2 regions of the Vibrio penaeicida genome follow, and region 2 is predicted to be linked to the other one. Evidence: predicted binding sites of a transcription regulator. Region 2 holds the regulator's gene; the other holds the start of a gene.
The links. Region 2 encodes MetJ, which represses methionine synthesis genes. Its sites were predicted from a motif close to TTAGACNTNTANANGTCTAA; they were not measured.
Positions count from the first base shown of each region.

Region 1 (7,424 bases), 170 kb from region 2:
AGCTCATTAACCGCAACCACTTTGATCTGCTGGTTTTTACTGCTTTCATAAACCGCACGTAACACGTTACGCCCTATTCGACCAAATCCGTTGATCGCGACTTTTAGCATCTCTGCTGCCCTCACATAAATTGCGTGGTACAGATAGTAACTGATATTACTGAAAGTTCACAGGCAGCCATAGCCTTATCCGGTCCTTTATTTCCATAAGAATGAGTTGTGGAAAGATTGCCAAGCCCTACCATGGAAGTCGTGGCTGGTCGTACCCTTTGATGCAACAAAGCAACTCTTAAAGTTGAAGTCACTCGCATTCGAGTGTACCTCCAATTGAACCTGTTAACATTCATGTTTATAAAACCAATGTAACGTTCCTTTGGCGCTTTCTACCCTCATTTTCTCACCAAAGGACAAATACATGACTGAATGGTCTGCCGAACAGTATTGCAATACGTGCCGAAAAACGACCTCGCATACAGAAACCTTGGTACGCAAGCCAAGTAGTTATGATAGCGATACTTCATTACTAGGCAGAATAAAGCTCTCTCTTCATACCATTATTAATGGTGGCAGTTACTACGATATGGATCGCTATGTCACTTGTAAAACGTGCCATACAAAAGAGCTAAAGAATCAGGGTAACGAATTCGAATAGACATAAAAAAACCGAACCAGCGATGGTTCGGTTTTTTCTTTATAGGCTTGGGAGAGGTTTACGCCAACAGTTCGTTAGCGGTCTCGACTACGTTTTCAACCGTGAAGCCGAACATCTTGAACAGCTCGCCCGCTGGTGCAGATTCGCCGAACGTCGTCATACCAATGATACGACCATCGAAGCCCACGTACTTGTACCAGAAGTCAGCAATGCCGGCTTCCACTGCAATACGAGCGGTTACGTCTGAAGGCAGTACTGATTCGCGGTAAGCAGCGTCTTGCTTGTCGAATGCATCCGTTGAAGGCATAGAGACTACGCGTACTTTCTTGCCTGCTGCTGTCAGTTGCGCTGCGGCTTCAATGGTTAACTCTACTTCAGAGCCCGTTGCAATCAAGATAAGCTCTGGCTTGCCATCGCTGTCTTTCAGGATGTAGCCACCTTTTGCGATATCAGCCACTTGTGCGGCGTCACGCTCTTGCTGCGCTAGGTTTTGACGAGAGAAGATAAGCGATGTTGGACCGTCTCTGCGCTCAATCGCCAGTTTCCAAGCCACTGCCGATTCCACTTGGTCACATGGACGCCATGTGCTCATGTTTGGCGTTAGGCGTAGAGAGGCGATTTGCTCAACCGGTTGGTGAGTCGGACCGTCTTCACCCAAGCCGATAGAATCGTGCGTGTACACCTGAATGTTCTGCACTTTCATCAGTGCTGCCATGCGCATCGCGTTACGTGCGTATTCCATGAACATGAGGAACGTTGCGCCGTATGGTACGAAACCACCGTGCAGAGCAATGCCGTTCATGATGGCTGTCATACCGAACTCACGCACACCGTAGTGGATGTAGTTACCGGACGCGTCTTCCGCCGTCAGTGATTGAGAGCCAGACCACATGGTCAGGTTTGAAGGCGCAAGGTCAGCCGAGCCACCCATAAATTCAGGCAAGATAGCACCGAACGCTTCCAACGCGTTTTGCGACGCTTTACGTGACGCAATGTTAGCTGGGTTAGCTTGAAGATCTGCAATGATTTGGCTTGCTTTCGCTTCCCATTCTGCAGGCAGTTCGTTGTTTACTCGACGTTTGAACTCGGCGGCAAGCTCTGGATATGCTGCTTCATAAGCTGCAAATTTCTCGTTCCACGCTGCTTCCTTAGCTGCGCCTGCTTCTTTCGCAGACCACTCTGCGTAAACTTCCTGCGGAATTTCAAAAGGACCGTGCTCCCAACCTAAAAACTCACGTGCTGCTGCAATTTCTTCATGACCCAATGGCGCGCCGTGACAGTCGTGTGAACCCGACTTGTTTGGCGAACCGAAACCGATGATGGTTTTGGTACAGATAAGGGTTGGACGTGGGTCCGCTTTCGCCGCTTCAATCGCTGCGTTAATCGCATCCGCATCGTGACCGTCTACTGCAGGAATGACATGCCAGCCGTACGCTTCAAAACGCTTAGGTGTGTCGTCTGAGAACCAGCCTTCCACTTCACCGTCGATAGAGATGCCGTTGTCATCCCAGAACGCAATCAGCTTGCCAAGACCCAGCGTACCCGCAAGAGAACATGCCTCGTGCGAGATACCTTCCATCAGACAGCCATCACCCATGAAGGCGTAAGTGAAGTGGTCAACGATGTCGTGACCGTCTTTGTTGAACTGCGCCGCTAGAGATTTCTCAGCCAGAGCCATGCCCACTGCGTTAGTGATGCCTTGACCAAGCGGACCTGTCGTGGTCTCGATGCCCGGTGCGTAACCGTACTCAGGGTGACCTGGTGTTTTTGAATGCAGTTGACGGAAGTTCTTCAACTCTTCGATTGGCAAATCGTAACCCGCAAGGTGCAACAAAGAGTAAATCAGCATAGAGCCGTGACCGTTAGATAAAACGAAACGGTCGCGGTCTGCCCACTCAGGGTTGGTTGGGTTGTGGTTTAGGTGAGAGCGCCACAGTACTTCGGCGATATCAGCCATACCCATTGGTGCACCTGGGTGACCAGAGTTAGCAGCTTGAACACCATCCATGCTAAGGGCACGAATTGCATTAGCTAGCTCTTTGTTTGAAAGAAGGTTACGAGAAGACATGTCTGCTCCTGAATGCATTAAGCGAATTGAAAGAGAAATTGTGAGCGCGTATTGTCGCAAAGCGCAATAGGTGCTGCAATCGATTTACCTACCATTTCGTGACATTTGCTACCCTTTTACTACATTGCGCGTGAACATCTGCGAAATCACAGCAACTTGCGCAATCGGTTGGTTATGAGATATGTACAAAATTTGCTTGAATTCTATCAATTCGAAATTAGAATAGACGTCTAGATGTAGAAACACCTACAAAATTTAATGTATTTAAGCGAGATGGATTTGAATAATCGGTCTCTTAAACTTTTTAAAGAGTGGAGCTATCATGGCAAAGCACCTATTCACTTCTGAATCAGTTTCAGAAGGTCACCCAGATAAAATTGCAGACCAAATTTCTGATGCTGTACTTGATGCGATTCTAGAACAAGATCCAAAAGCTCGTGTAGCGTGTGAAACTTATGTAAAAACTGGCATGGTAATGGTCGGTGGTGAAATCACTACTTCAGCTTGGGTTGATATCGAAGAGTTGACTCGCCAAACCGTTCGAGAAATCGGATACGTGCACTCTGACATGGGCTTTGATGCCGATTCTTGTGCAGTACTGAACACCATCGGTAAACAATCCCCAGACATCAACCAAGGTGTCGATAAAACGGATCCTAAAGAGCAAGGCGCAGGCGACCAAGGCATTATGTTTGGTTACGCGACAAATGAAACTGATGTGTTCATGCCAGCTCCAATCACATACTCACATTTACTGGTTCAGAAGCAGGCCGAAGTCCGCAAAAACGGCAGCCTTCCATGGTTGCGACCTGATGCGAAATCTCAGGTAACCTTCCAGTACGATCAAGGCAAAATTGTTGGTATCGATGCGGTCGTTTTATCTACTCAGCATTGTGATTCTATTTCTACACCAGACCTGCGTGAAGCAGTAATGGAAGAAATCATTAAACCTGTTTTGCCTTCTGAATGGCTGAACAAAGAAACCAACTTCTTCATCAACCCAACCGGTCGTTTTGTGATCGGCGGTCCAATGGGTGATTGTGGTTTGACTGGTCGTAAGATCATTGTTGATACCTACGGTGGTGCAGCTCGTCACGGCGGCGGCGCATTCTCAGGTAAAGATCCATCAAAAGTAGACCGTAGTGCAGCATACGCGGCACGTTATGTTGCGAAAAACATCGTAGCAGCAGGTTTGGCTGATCGCTGTGAGATTCAGCTTTCATATGCTATCGGTGTTGCTGACCCAACATCTATCATGGTGGAAACGTTCGGTACTGAAAAAGTGCCACATAACATCATCATTGAAGCGGTTCGTCAGAACTTCGACCTACGCCCATACGGGCTTCAAGAAATGCTGAACTTACTTCAGCCTATCTATAAGAAGACTGCGGCTTACGGTCACTTTGGTCGTGAAGAATTCCCTTGGGAAGCAACAGACAAAGCGATTCTACTACGCGAATTCGCTGGTCTGTAAGATAAAATATTCAAACTGGAGCCCTCGCAATGCGAGGGCTTTTTGTTACATAAAATTTACATTAAGATCATTTTTTAAACATTAAAGGTTGTTTTTTCGCTGGGTGATGACATAGTTAATAGTAAGAAAAGTGTGGGTATTATATTTTTGTCATCACGGTTCACCCACTTATTCAAAGGATTTTGTTATTTTCCGCCCCTTAAGGTTTTGTCGTACTTGAGCCGGTTAATAACTGTGAGATGCAAAATGCATTCGTGACAAGGGGTTGGGTTCACGAACTCATTCTGCATCGAATTAGGGGAAACTGCCCATCAGTGGTAGTTGAATGCACTCATTCAGGAGGATTTATGCCTCGTACACTCAATCCAGATAACGTGTCTGATAAGAAAGACAATGTCATCCCAGATTCTGAATACGCCAAAACCATACCTTGTAATAAAGTCGGTATCACTGAGCCTTTTCAATGGCTTGCAATGGCCGTTCACGACCTAATGAGAACACCACTTATCAGCGCTTTTTACGGTTTATGCTTTACCGCGGCCGCGATAGGGGTTGTCGGCTTAGTATACTGGCAAGGAACTCACCTTGTTGTTTTGCCAAGCTTAATTGTTTATATGCTCATCGGTCCTTTCCTTGCACTTGGGCTGTATGATGCCGCTTGGGAGCTCGAGAAAGGTCATAAACCTCGGTTAATGCATTCAATACATGCTATTGGGAGAAATTCCGTCTCTCAGTGGGGGTTTGCCCTCATGCTCAGTATTGCCATGATATTCTGGATGCGGATCGCAGCCTTATTACACGCTTTATACCCTTCCGTCGAAGGGGCACCTATTTCTGAGTTCTTACCGTTTCTTGTTATCGGCTCCTTAATAGGGATTGTACTTTCTACTATTATTTTCTGTATATCCGTCTTCTCTATTCCAATGATGATGGAACGCAGAGTCGATATTATGACCGCCATCTTTACAAGCTTTAACGCGGTAAAATCAAACATCCCAGCAATGATTGTCTGGGCTGCAATTATTTGCGGTGGTTTGATTATCGGTTTTGCCACTTTCGGACTTGGAATGATGGTCGTAATGCCAATATTGGGTTATGGAACATGGCACGGCTACGAAGCGACAATTCAACGTCGACATCATTAACAAATTAGCAGATTTAAGTACAATAACAGCCTCAATCCAGAGGCTGTTATCTTATGCAAGACCCGACAACACACTACGCGATCGAACAAATCATCAAACAGTGCATCAAAAAAGCAGAACGCGTGTTTCAAAAGAAATTTGTACAGCCTACATGGAACTTTAATGTCAGGGGTAAGGCTGCTGGAAAGGCGTACCTACAACAATGGGAGATCCGCCTCAACCCCGCTTTATTTAAAGAGAATAAGTTAGCCTTTCTACAAGAAGTTATCCCACACGAAGTCGCACATCTGATTACCTACCAATACTTTGGTCGAGTCAAACCTCACGGTAAAGAATGGCAATATGTCATGGAATCCGTTTTAGGTATCCCGGCAAAAACAACACATAGCTTTGACGTAACAGGGGTTCAAGGAAAAACATTCGAGTACCAATGTGGTTGCCAAGTTCACCCATTATCTATCCGTCGACACAATAAGGTTCTGAGGGGAGAAACCAGTTATCGCTGTAAAGCCTGTCAGCACGACCTCAAATTTACAGGCACTCAATTGTCTTAAGTTTGTTAATTTCCTTTATATCTATAGATAAAAATATCACGTAGTTGCTAGACTCAAGTTATTAATAATCTTAATTATCAATAACTATGCGTCCACTATATTATTTCCTTGTATTGGCTCTCTTCAGTGCCGCTACCATTGCTGCCCCGCCCTCTTCGTTTTCAAAAGCCAAAAGAGAGGCAGTTAAGATTTACGCAGATCATCCAATTAGCTTTTACTGCGGATGTGATATTGAGTGGAAGGGGAAAAAAGGCGTTCCTGATCTAAAAGGGTGCGGTTATGAAGTGCGAAAACAACTAAAACGCGCTTCTCGAATTGAATGGGAACACGTAGTACCTGCGTGGCAATTTGGTCATCAGCGACAATGCTGGCAAACAGGCGGAAGAAAGAACTGCACTAAAAAAGACAAAGTATTTCGCTCAATGGAGGCTGATCTTCACAATCTGACTCCGACCATCGGTGAAGTTAATGGCGATCGTTCCAATTACAACTTTAGCCAATGGAATGGCGTCGATGGCGCGACCTATGGTCAATGTGAAGTGCAGGTCAACTTCAAACAAAGAAGGGTTATGCCACCCGATCGCGCCAAAGGATCTATCGCGCGCACATACCTTTACATGAGTAAAGAGTATGGATTTCGCCTTTCTAAGCAACAAACCAATTTAATGAAAGCGTGGAATAAGCAATTCCCAGTCGGTGAATGGGAATGCACGCGTGATGAGCGCATATATAAGGTACAAGGTAACCACAATACTTTTGTTTACGAAGCCTGCCAAAACCGTTCCTAAGAACTCTTCCAGTCTATAGGGGCGCTAGCCCCTTGTTTTTTCCTCTTCACGCATCCATGTTAGTCACTAAATATGTGTCATGCAGGAAACAAAAAAACATGCGAATCCCTCGAATTTATCACCCCGAAACCATCAATGAACTCGGCTTGGTGAAATTAAGCGATGATGCAGCTGGTCATATAGGCAGAGCGCTGCGCATGAAAGAAGGGCAAAATGTGTTGTTGTTTGATGGCAGCAATGCTGAATTTCCTGCAATCATTTCAGAAGTCAGTAAAAAAAATGTCACAGTAGATGTTCTAGAGCGTGTCGAAACCAGTATTGAATCGCCGTTAAACATTCATCTAGGACAAGTTGTCTCTCGTGGTGAAAAAATGGAATTCACCATTCAGAAATCCGTTGAATTGGGTGTAAATACCATAACCCCTTTGATTTCTGAACGATGTGGCGTAAAACTGGACACCAAACGATTCGAAAAAAAGCTGGCACAATGGCAGAAAATAGCCATCAGTGCATGTGAACAATGTGGGCGCAATACCATTCCAGAAATTCGTCCCATCATGCAGCTTGAACAATGGTGTGCCGAGCAAAGCGACGCTCTGAAATTGAATTTACACCCAAGAGCCCAATACTCAATCAATACCTTACCAACACCTATTACAAGAGTAAGATTATTGATAGGTCCTGAAGGCGGATTGTCTGCAGAAGAAATCCGCATGACAGAAGAGTACCAATTTGAAGAAACGT
Region 1 covers NZ_AP025144.1:3,636,574-3,643,997, forward strand. The annotation lists gene epd (erythrose-4-phosphate dehydrogenase) at 1-110, opposite strand, end outside; gene LDO37_RS16350 (hypothetical protein) at 415-651, shown strand; gene tkt (transketolase) at 710-2,719, opposite strand; gene metK (methionine adenosyltransferase) at 3,042-4,193, shown strand; gene LDO37_RS16365 (DUF2189 domain-containing protein) at 4,541-5,338, shown strand; gene LDO37_RS16370 (SprT family zinc-dependent metalloprotease) at 5,392-5,892, shown strand; gene LDO37_RS16375 (endonuclease) at 5,979-6,680, shown strand; gene rsmE (16S rRNA (uracil(1498)-N(3))-methyltransferase) at 6,779-7,424, shown strand, end outside.
Region 1: a site for MetJ is predicted at 2,942-2,961, ahead of metK (methionine adenosyltransferase). Genes of this name have one in related genera too.

Region 2 (7,424 bases):
ACACGCTCAATACGTGTTGAACCTGATTCAGGTTGGTAGCTGCAACGCAAATGCAATTCCATTGAACTTTGAGCAACAGGCTGTAACGTACGGCTATGAAGAACTGGTGCCGCCAAGCGAGCCAATTCACTGGCTTCATCTAAGCGCAGCAGAGGCAGTAAGCAGGCGTCTGATACTTTACGGGGGTCAGAGCTATACACCCCAGCCACATCACTCCATATGGTCACTCTGGACGCTTCTGCTAGCGCACCGATGACGGTCGCTGAGTAATCTGAACCATTACGCCCAAGAAGAACTGTTTCACTTTCTTCATTTTTTGCCATGAAACCAGTAATGACAATTCGGCACTGACGATGCTGTGCTAGCGATTCTTTAATTAAAGGGTAAGAACGTGCTCGGTCGACTTCCGGCTGAGCTCCGTGTTCTGCACGAAGGAAATCACGTGAATCTTGCGAAACCGCTTCTAAACCATTGTGATTAAGAAGTTCCGCCAATAGCCTCGCCGACCATATTTCGCCGTGTCCCATTGCTGATGATTTTTGAGCACTGCTTAATGGGTAAGACAATTCGCCTAACCCAGAAAATTCCGTGTTAAGAACATCAAGCAAAGGCGCTGCACGTTCTGCTGGCAACAAGCTTTCAATTAATTGTGTTTGGTATTGTCTGAGTTCTTGCAACGCTTCATGCGCTAAACGCCCGTCTTTTTCTAACGCCGCCAGCCAAGCGATAAGTTGGTTTGTCGTGCTACCCGCTGCCGACACAACAACCAAGTCATTCGTATCCGAATATTCTTTGAGTATGCTCACCACACGTTGATAGCATTCGGCATCCGCCAAGCTACTGCCACCAAATTTATGCAATTGACGTTCGAGAGTCATTACGCCACCTCCTTGGCTTTTGCAAAGGCTTGCTTCAAATCAGCGATCAGATCTTGCGCATCTTCAAGACCCACAGACAAACGTAGTAATGTTGGGGCAATGCCCGCTTCTTCTTGCGCTTCATCACTCATGGCACGATGGGTCATTGAACTAGGGTGACAGATCAGGCTTTCCACCCCTCCCAATGATTCTGCGAGCGAGAAAAGCTGGAGAGAACTGGCAAAACATTTCATTTGCTCAAAGCTTCCATTCAATTCAAAGCTGAGCATAGAACCAAAGCCCGATTGCTGCTTTTTGGCAATGTCATGACCTGGGTGCTCTGGCAAACTTGGATGGTAAATGGTGCCAACCAATTCATGTGTTTTCAAAAATTCTAATATCGTGTTCGAGCTCTCTTCATGAGCTCGCATACGTGCACCAAGTGTACGTAGGCCTCGTAGAGTCATATAACTGTCGAAAGGCGTGCCAGTTGCGCCAATGCAGTTACCCCACCACGCTAAATCTTCCGCGTGTTTTTCATCTTTACAAATGATGACACCACCAATCACGTCAGAGTGACCATTAATGAATTTAGTCGTGGAATGCACAACGAAATCTGCACCAAGAGTAAGCGGTTTTTGGTAAACCGGTGTTAAAAACGTGTTATCGACTGCGACAAGCGCACCGACTTGTTTTGCTTGTTCGCAAATTTTCGCAATATCAACAACACGTACCAAAGGGTTTGATGGTGTTTCAAGTAAGACCAGTTTAGGTTTTTTGCTGAGTGCTTCAGCAAGAGCGGCTTCATCGGATTGATCAACAAATTCAACTTTGAAGTCACCCTTTAGTGAGCGAGTGTTAAAGAGTCGATAAGTACCACCATAGCAATCGTGTGGCGCGACAATAAGATCGTCAGGACCTAAGAATGCCGTCACCCAAAGGTTAATGGCTGCTGTACCAGTATTGGTTATGATGGCGTTTGCACCTTCTTCCAGCTCAGCTAAAGCTTGCTCTAGCAAGCCTCGATTTGGGTTACCTGAACGCGTGTAGTCATATTTGGGCACTTCACCAAACGCAGGAAAGCCATAGTTCGTAGACAAGTAAATTGGTGGGACAACTGCGTGATACTGAGTATCCGCTTCAATACCAGTGCGTACGGCAATAGTGGCTGGCTTTCGTTGGCTCATAAATAGGGTCTTCCTTTCCTGTGGTGCAAACTTTTCGAGCCTCTGTTATACCAATTACGAACGCGAGTTAACATGCGTGTAACGTGTTTTAACAGAGATAGTCACGATTAATATGCAATACTTTAGCGTTCTCATTTTAGGACGTCAACACTTCTAGACGTCCATATGTCTTTGCTTGTGGCAGTAAAAGTCGCTAAAATCGTTTTTATGAACGGCTAAGTCGCTAAAACACATGAAAAGAGCTTTCTGTGCGGAGTAGCCATATAACTTAGATAAATAATAATTGAAGGTGCGCAATGGCAGATTGGAATGGCGAATACATAAGCCCCTATGCTGAGCATGGTAAAAAAAGCGAACAAGTAAAAAAAATTACAGTATCGATTCCGTTAAAAGTACTTAAAGTACTGACAGACGAAAGAACACGCCGCCAAATTAACAATCTGCGTCACGCCACCAATAGCGAACTGCTTTGTGAAGCTTTTCTCCACGCTTATACAGGCCAGCCATTACCGACAGATGAAGATTTGAGAAAAGATCGCCCAGACGATATTCCGAGTGAAGTGAAAAAAATCATGACGGAAATGGGCATCGAGTTCGAAGCCTACGACGAAGAATAAGCAAAAAAGAGGGGATAGCCTAGGCTATCCCCTCTTTTTTATGTGTATTGAAAAAGCAATGTACGTTTAATCTGACACACATGAAAAGTGAATCAGATTGTCATATTCAGGATTGCATATAGTTTTCAGGCATTTCAATTCGAGCAACGCCTGAATCAATGGCAGCTTGCGCAACAGCTTTTGCTACACGTGGTAGTAAACGAGCGTCCATCGGTTTCGGGATGATGTAACCGGAACCAAATTCTAGCGCCGTAACACCTGCCGCTTTTTTCACTTCTTCTGGTACAGGCTCTTTTGCTAATTGTCGAATAGCATCCACCGCTGCGAGCTTCATTTCATCATTAATTTCACTGGCACGAACATCCAACGCACCACGGAAAAGAAATGGGAAACAAATAACATTGTTAACCTGATTCGGGTAATCGCTTCGACCCGTCCCCATGATCAGATCATTACGAACTTGATGGGCGACTTCCGGTTTGATTTCTGGATCAGGGTTAGAACACGCGAAGACAACAGGTTTATCCGCCATCAACTTTAGAGCTTCTGCAGGCAACAAATCAGGGCCAGACACACCTAAGAAAAGGTCGGCACCCTCAATAACATCTTCCAACGTGCGCTTATCTGTATTGTTCGCAAACAGCTGCTTGTATTCATTCAGGTCATCACGGCGAGTATGAATCACACCTTTACGATCCAGCATGTAGATTTTTTCGCGCTGTGCGCCACATTTGATCAGCAGTTCCATGCACGCAACGGCAGCAGCCCCCGCACCTAAACAAACAATTGTCGCATCTTCGAGTTTCTTATCTTGAAGTTCAATCGCATTCAACATACCGGCAGCCGTCACAATAGCCGTGCCGTGTTGGTCGTCATGAAAGATGGGAACATCACAACGCTCGATAAGTCGCTGCTCAATTTCAAAGCAATCTGGCGCTTTAATGTCTTCTAAGTTAATGCCGCCAAACGTATCGGCAATGTTGGCGACGGTATCAACAAATTCATCAATCGTGCGATGTTTCACTTCGATATCGATGGAATCAAGACCAGCAAAACGCTTAAAAAGAAGCGATTTACCTTCCATCACAGGTTTGGACGCTAGTGGTCCTAGGTTACCCAACCCAAGAATGGCTGTACCGTTAGAAATGACAGCCACCATATTACCTTTGGCAGTGTACTTATAAACATTGTCAGCATTTTGCGCGATCTCACGTACAGGTTCGGCTACGCCAGGGCTGTAAGCCAGCGCGAGGTCTTCTACTGTATTGGCTGGCTTGGTGAGTTCGACGGAAATTTTACCGGGAGTAGGTTGAGCGTGATAATCCAGAGCTTGTTGGCGAAAATCTTGTTGGCTGTTGTCTTCAGACATGTGGGGACGTTCCAATTATTGTTTTTTGAGTAGGTAAAAGGTGTTTCTTGCATTGTTAGCTGAAGCCGACCGCAAATTTAACTTCAACTCTTTATTATACTAAAGTATGACTTGCAATCTTCATAGATTGCCAGCGTCAAAGAAAGGTCATTTTGAAAGAGCTAAGACCACTTAACCGAGAGCTAAATCAAAAAACATTTATTTCATGAACGAAAAAAGGACGCCGAGGCGTCCTTTTCAAATTTGGTCAGTATTACGAATTCGTAATTACTTGCTGCTAAGAGCACCAAAACGCTTGTTGAAGCGATCAACACGGCCGCCAGTATCAACGATACGCTGCTTACCAGTGTAGAACGGGTGACATTTGTCACATACGTCTAGGTGGATAGAATCTTTGTCTAGAGTTGTTTTGAACTCAAAAGTGTTGCCACAAGAACATGTTGCTGCAACAGCTTTGTATTCTGGGTGAATACCTACTTTCATGGGATAACCTCAAATTGGGCCGTGTCGCCATCCGATTCTATGCCGGACACCACACGTAGTTTCAGATAAATCGATGCGGAATGACCACATCATCAAGGCGCAGTATAGTAATGAAACATTTAGGTAGGATCAACCTATTTGGCAGTTTTTTCGCCAACTATTTTTGATTTAGAGGCAGTTTTCACCCGTTTACCCTACGGGTAAGAAAATTCGAGTTTAGCCAGATTTGATGGATAGGTTACTTAGCGAATCTTACTCAGTTATACTCACTTTATTCCTATCAGGTTCTTTATAAAAGATTTATGCGCCCTTCTATTGCCAGAGTCGCTTTGCCCGTACCATTGGACAAGCAATTTGATTACCTAATTGCCCCCCATCAATTTCCAGTGATTGGCGGTCGCGTGAGCGTACCTTTTGGCAGGCAAACTTTGGTTGGTATTGTAACGGAGCTCGTCAGCCAGTCTGAGTTTCCCGTTCATCAGCTAAAGGGAATTAAAGCAGTACTTGATGAGTCACCGGTTTGGCAAGGTTCTCTGTACGCATTACTGCAGTGGTGCAGCCAATTTTATCTCTATCCACTAGGTGACACGTTAGCGAATGCTATGCCTGCTTTATTAAGGAAGGGAAAGCCTGCCAACTTCAGTACTTTAAAAGAATGGGTTATTACTTCCTCTGGTAAAGACCAAATCATGAGCGGGTTTGGTCGAGCCGTTCAGCAAGCAAAAGCAATGCACTTACTCGCAAACGGAACTGTTCCCCATCAAGTGATGCTCGACAACGAAATATCCAGCCAGGTATTGAAAACCTTGCAAGAGAAAGGCTGGGTAGAACAAATAGAAAGTAAGCCTGTTGCCTTAGATTGGACAAAGCAAGTAGAAAGCACTGAGGAAAAGCCCAAGCTCAACGAAGAGCAATCTGTTGCGATTGCAGCTGTAAATAGCCATAAGGACTTTGGCTGTTTTCTGTTGGAAGGGGTTACTGGTTCGGGTAAAACCGAAGTTTACTTGAATATGATTAAGCCCGTTCTCGATAAAGGAAGGCAGGCACTGGTTTTGGTACCAGAGATTGGATTAACACCGCAAACCATCAATCGATTCAAACGTCGCTTTAATGTCCCAGTAGAAGTTATTCATTCAGGATTAAACGATACCGAACGTTTGAATGCTTGGTTAGCGGCACGTGATAAACACGCCGGTATTGTCATCGGGACTCGCTCTGCATTACTGACGCCGTTTGCCGATCTTGGCATCATCATTGTCGACGAAGAACACGACGCTTCATATAAACAACAAGACAGTTTGCGTTATCACGCTAGAGATGTTGCGGTGATGCGAGCGGCTAAAGAGAAGATTCCTGTCATATTAGGCAGTGCAACCCCTGCTCTCGAAACTCTCCACAATGCATTGAATGGTAAATATCATCACTTAACCTTGGCTAACCGCGCTGGTGCCGCCATGCCCACAACCAATAAAGTGCTGGACGTAAAAGGGCTATACCTTGAGAGCGGCTTATCCGCCCCATTGATTGCCGAAATGCGCAAGCACTTAACGGCTGGCAACCAAGTCATGCTATTCCTCAATCGCCGAGGCTACTCACCTGCCCTCATGTGTCATGAATGTGGGTGGATTGCCGAATGCCACCGTTGCGATGCCTACTATACATTTCATCAAAATAGTCGAGAAATGCGATGCCACCACTGTGGTGCTCAACATCCAGTCTTGCATCAGTGCCAAGGCTGCGGCTCGACACAATTGGTATCCGTCGGTGTTGGCACAGAGCAGTTGGAAGAACAACTTGCCAGCTTGTTTCCCGAATTCAAAGCAATCCGAATAGACAGGGACAGTACCCGACGTAAAGGCAGCCTAGAGAGTGCCTTGAAATCCATTCGGAATAACGAATATCAAATCCTGATTGGCACGCAAATGCTGGCGAAAGGTCACCATTTTCCAGACGTCACGCTCGTTGCGCTGATTGATGTTGATAGCTCGTTGTACAGCAGTGACTTTAGAGCTTCCGAAAGGCTAGCTCAGCTCTTTATTCAAGTGGCAGGGCGTGCAGGTCGAGCCAGCAAAGCAGGGGAAGTCATCTTACAAACACACCATCCTGAACATCAGTTACTGCAAGCTCTTCTTCATAAAGGGTATGGACATTTTGCTCAAACAGCACTTGAAGAAAGGAAGCTTGCCTTACTGCCACCTTACACTTTTCTTACCTTATTTCGCGCTGAAGCAAATCATGAAGAAACGGGTGAGCAATTCCTAAGACAAGTAAGACAAACCATTGAATCTAATCCAATTTTCAACAGAGAATGCATGGTATTAGGTCCAATGCCCGCACCATTAGCTAGACGCGCTGGCAAGTCGCGTTGGCAACTAATATTGCAAGCTCCGTCACGATCTTTAATGCAAAAATTGTTGTACAGTTCAAAGGTCGTCATAGACGCACTGCCATTGGCAAAAAAAGTGCGATGGACAACCGATATTGAGCCCCAAGATCTTAGTTAGAAGTAAAATCTCTGTAAATTGATGTGATGTCAGTTCTGTTACTCAACGGTATTTTGTAGCTAGTTTGAGAAAATGAATATGATCCTATGTGATTGATGTCACGCTACTTATGCAAAATTTGTTAATCTGCCCGTAAATTAATCTTAATTTAGAGCATAAAATATCCAATAAAAAAGTTGCTCACGTCAGCGCTAGATATAAATCTTATAGATGCTATTACAGCCATGAAAAATAAAGAGGACAACTTACTATGGCGACAATGAAGGATGTTGCCCAGCTAGCAGGAGTTTCTACTGCAACCGTATCACGAGCTCTGATGAACCCTGAGAAGGTTTCATCTACTACGCGTAAACGTGTAGAGAGCGCCGTTTTGGAAGCTGGTTATTCACCGAATTCACTGGCAAGAA
Region 2 covers NZ_AP025144.1:3,805,970-3,813,393, forward strand. The annotation lists gene LDO37_RS17030 (bifunctional aspartate kinase/homoserine dehydrogenase II) at 1-878, opposite strand, end outside; gene LDO37_RS17035 (O-succinylhomoserine (thiol)-lyase) at 878-2,044, opposite strand; gene metJ (met regulon transcriptional regulator MetJ) at 2,341-2,661, shown strand; gene LDO37_RS17045 (malic enzyme-like NAD(P)-binding protein) at 2,768-4,030, opposite strand; gene rpmE (50S ribosomal protein L31) at 4,298-4,513, opposite strand; gene priA (primosomal protein N') at 4,816-7,017, shown strand; gene cytR (DNA-binding transcriptional regulator CytR) at 7,268-7,424, shown strand, end outside.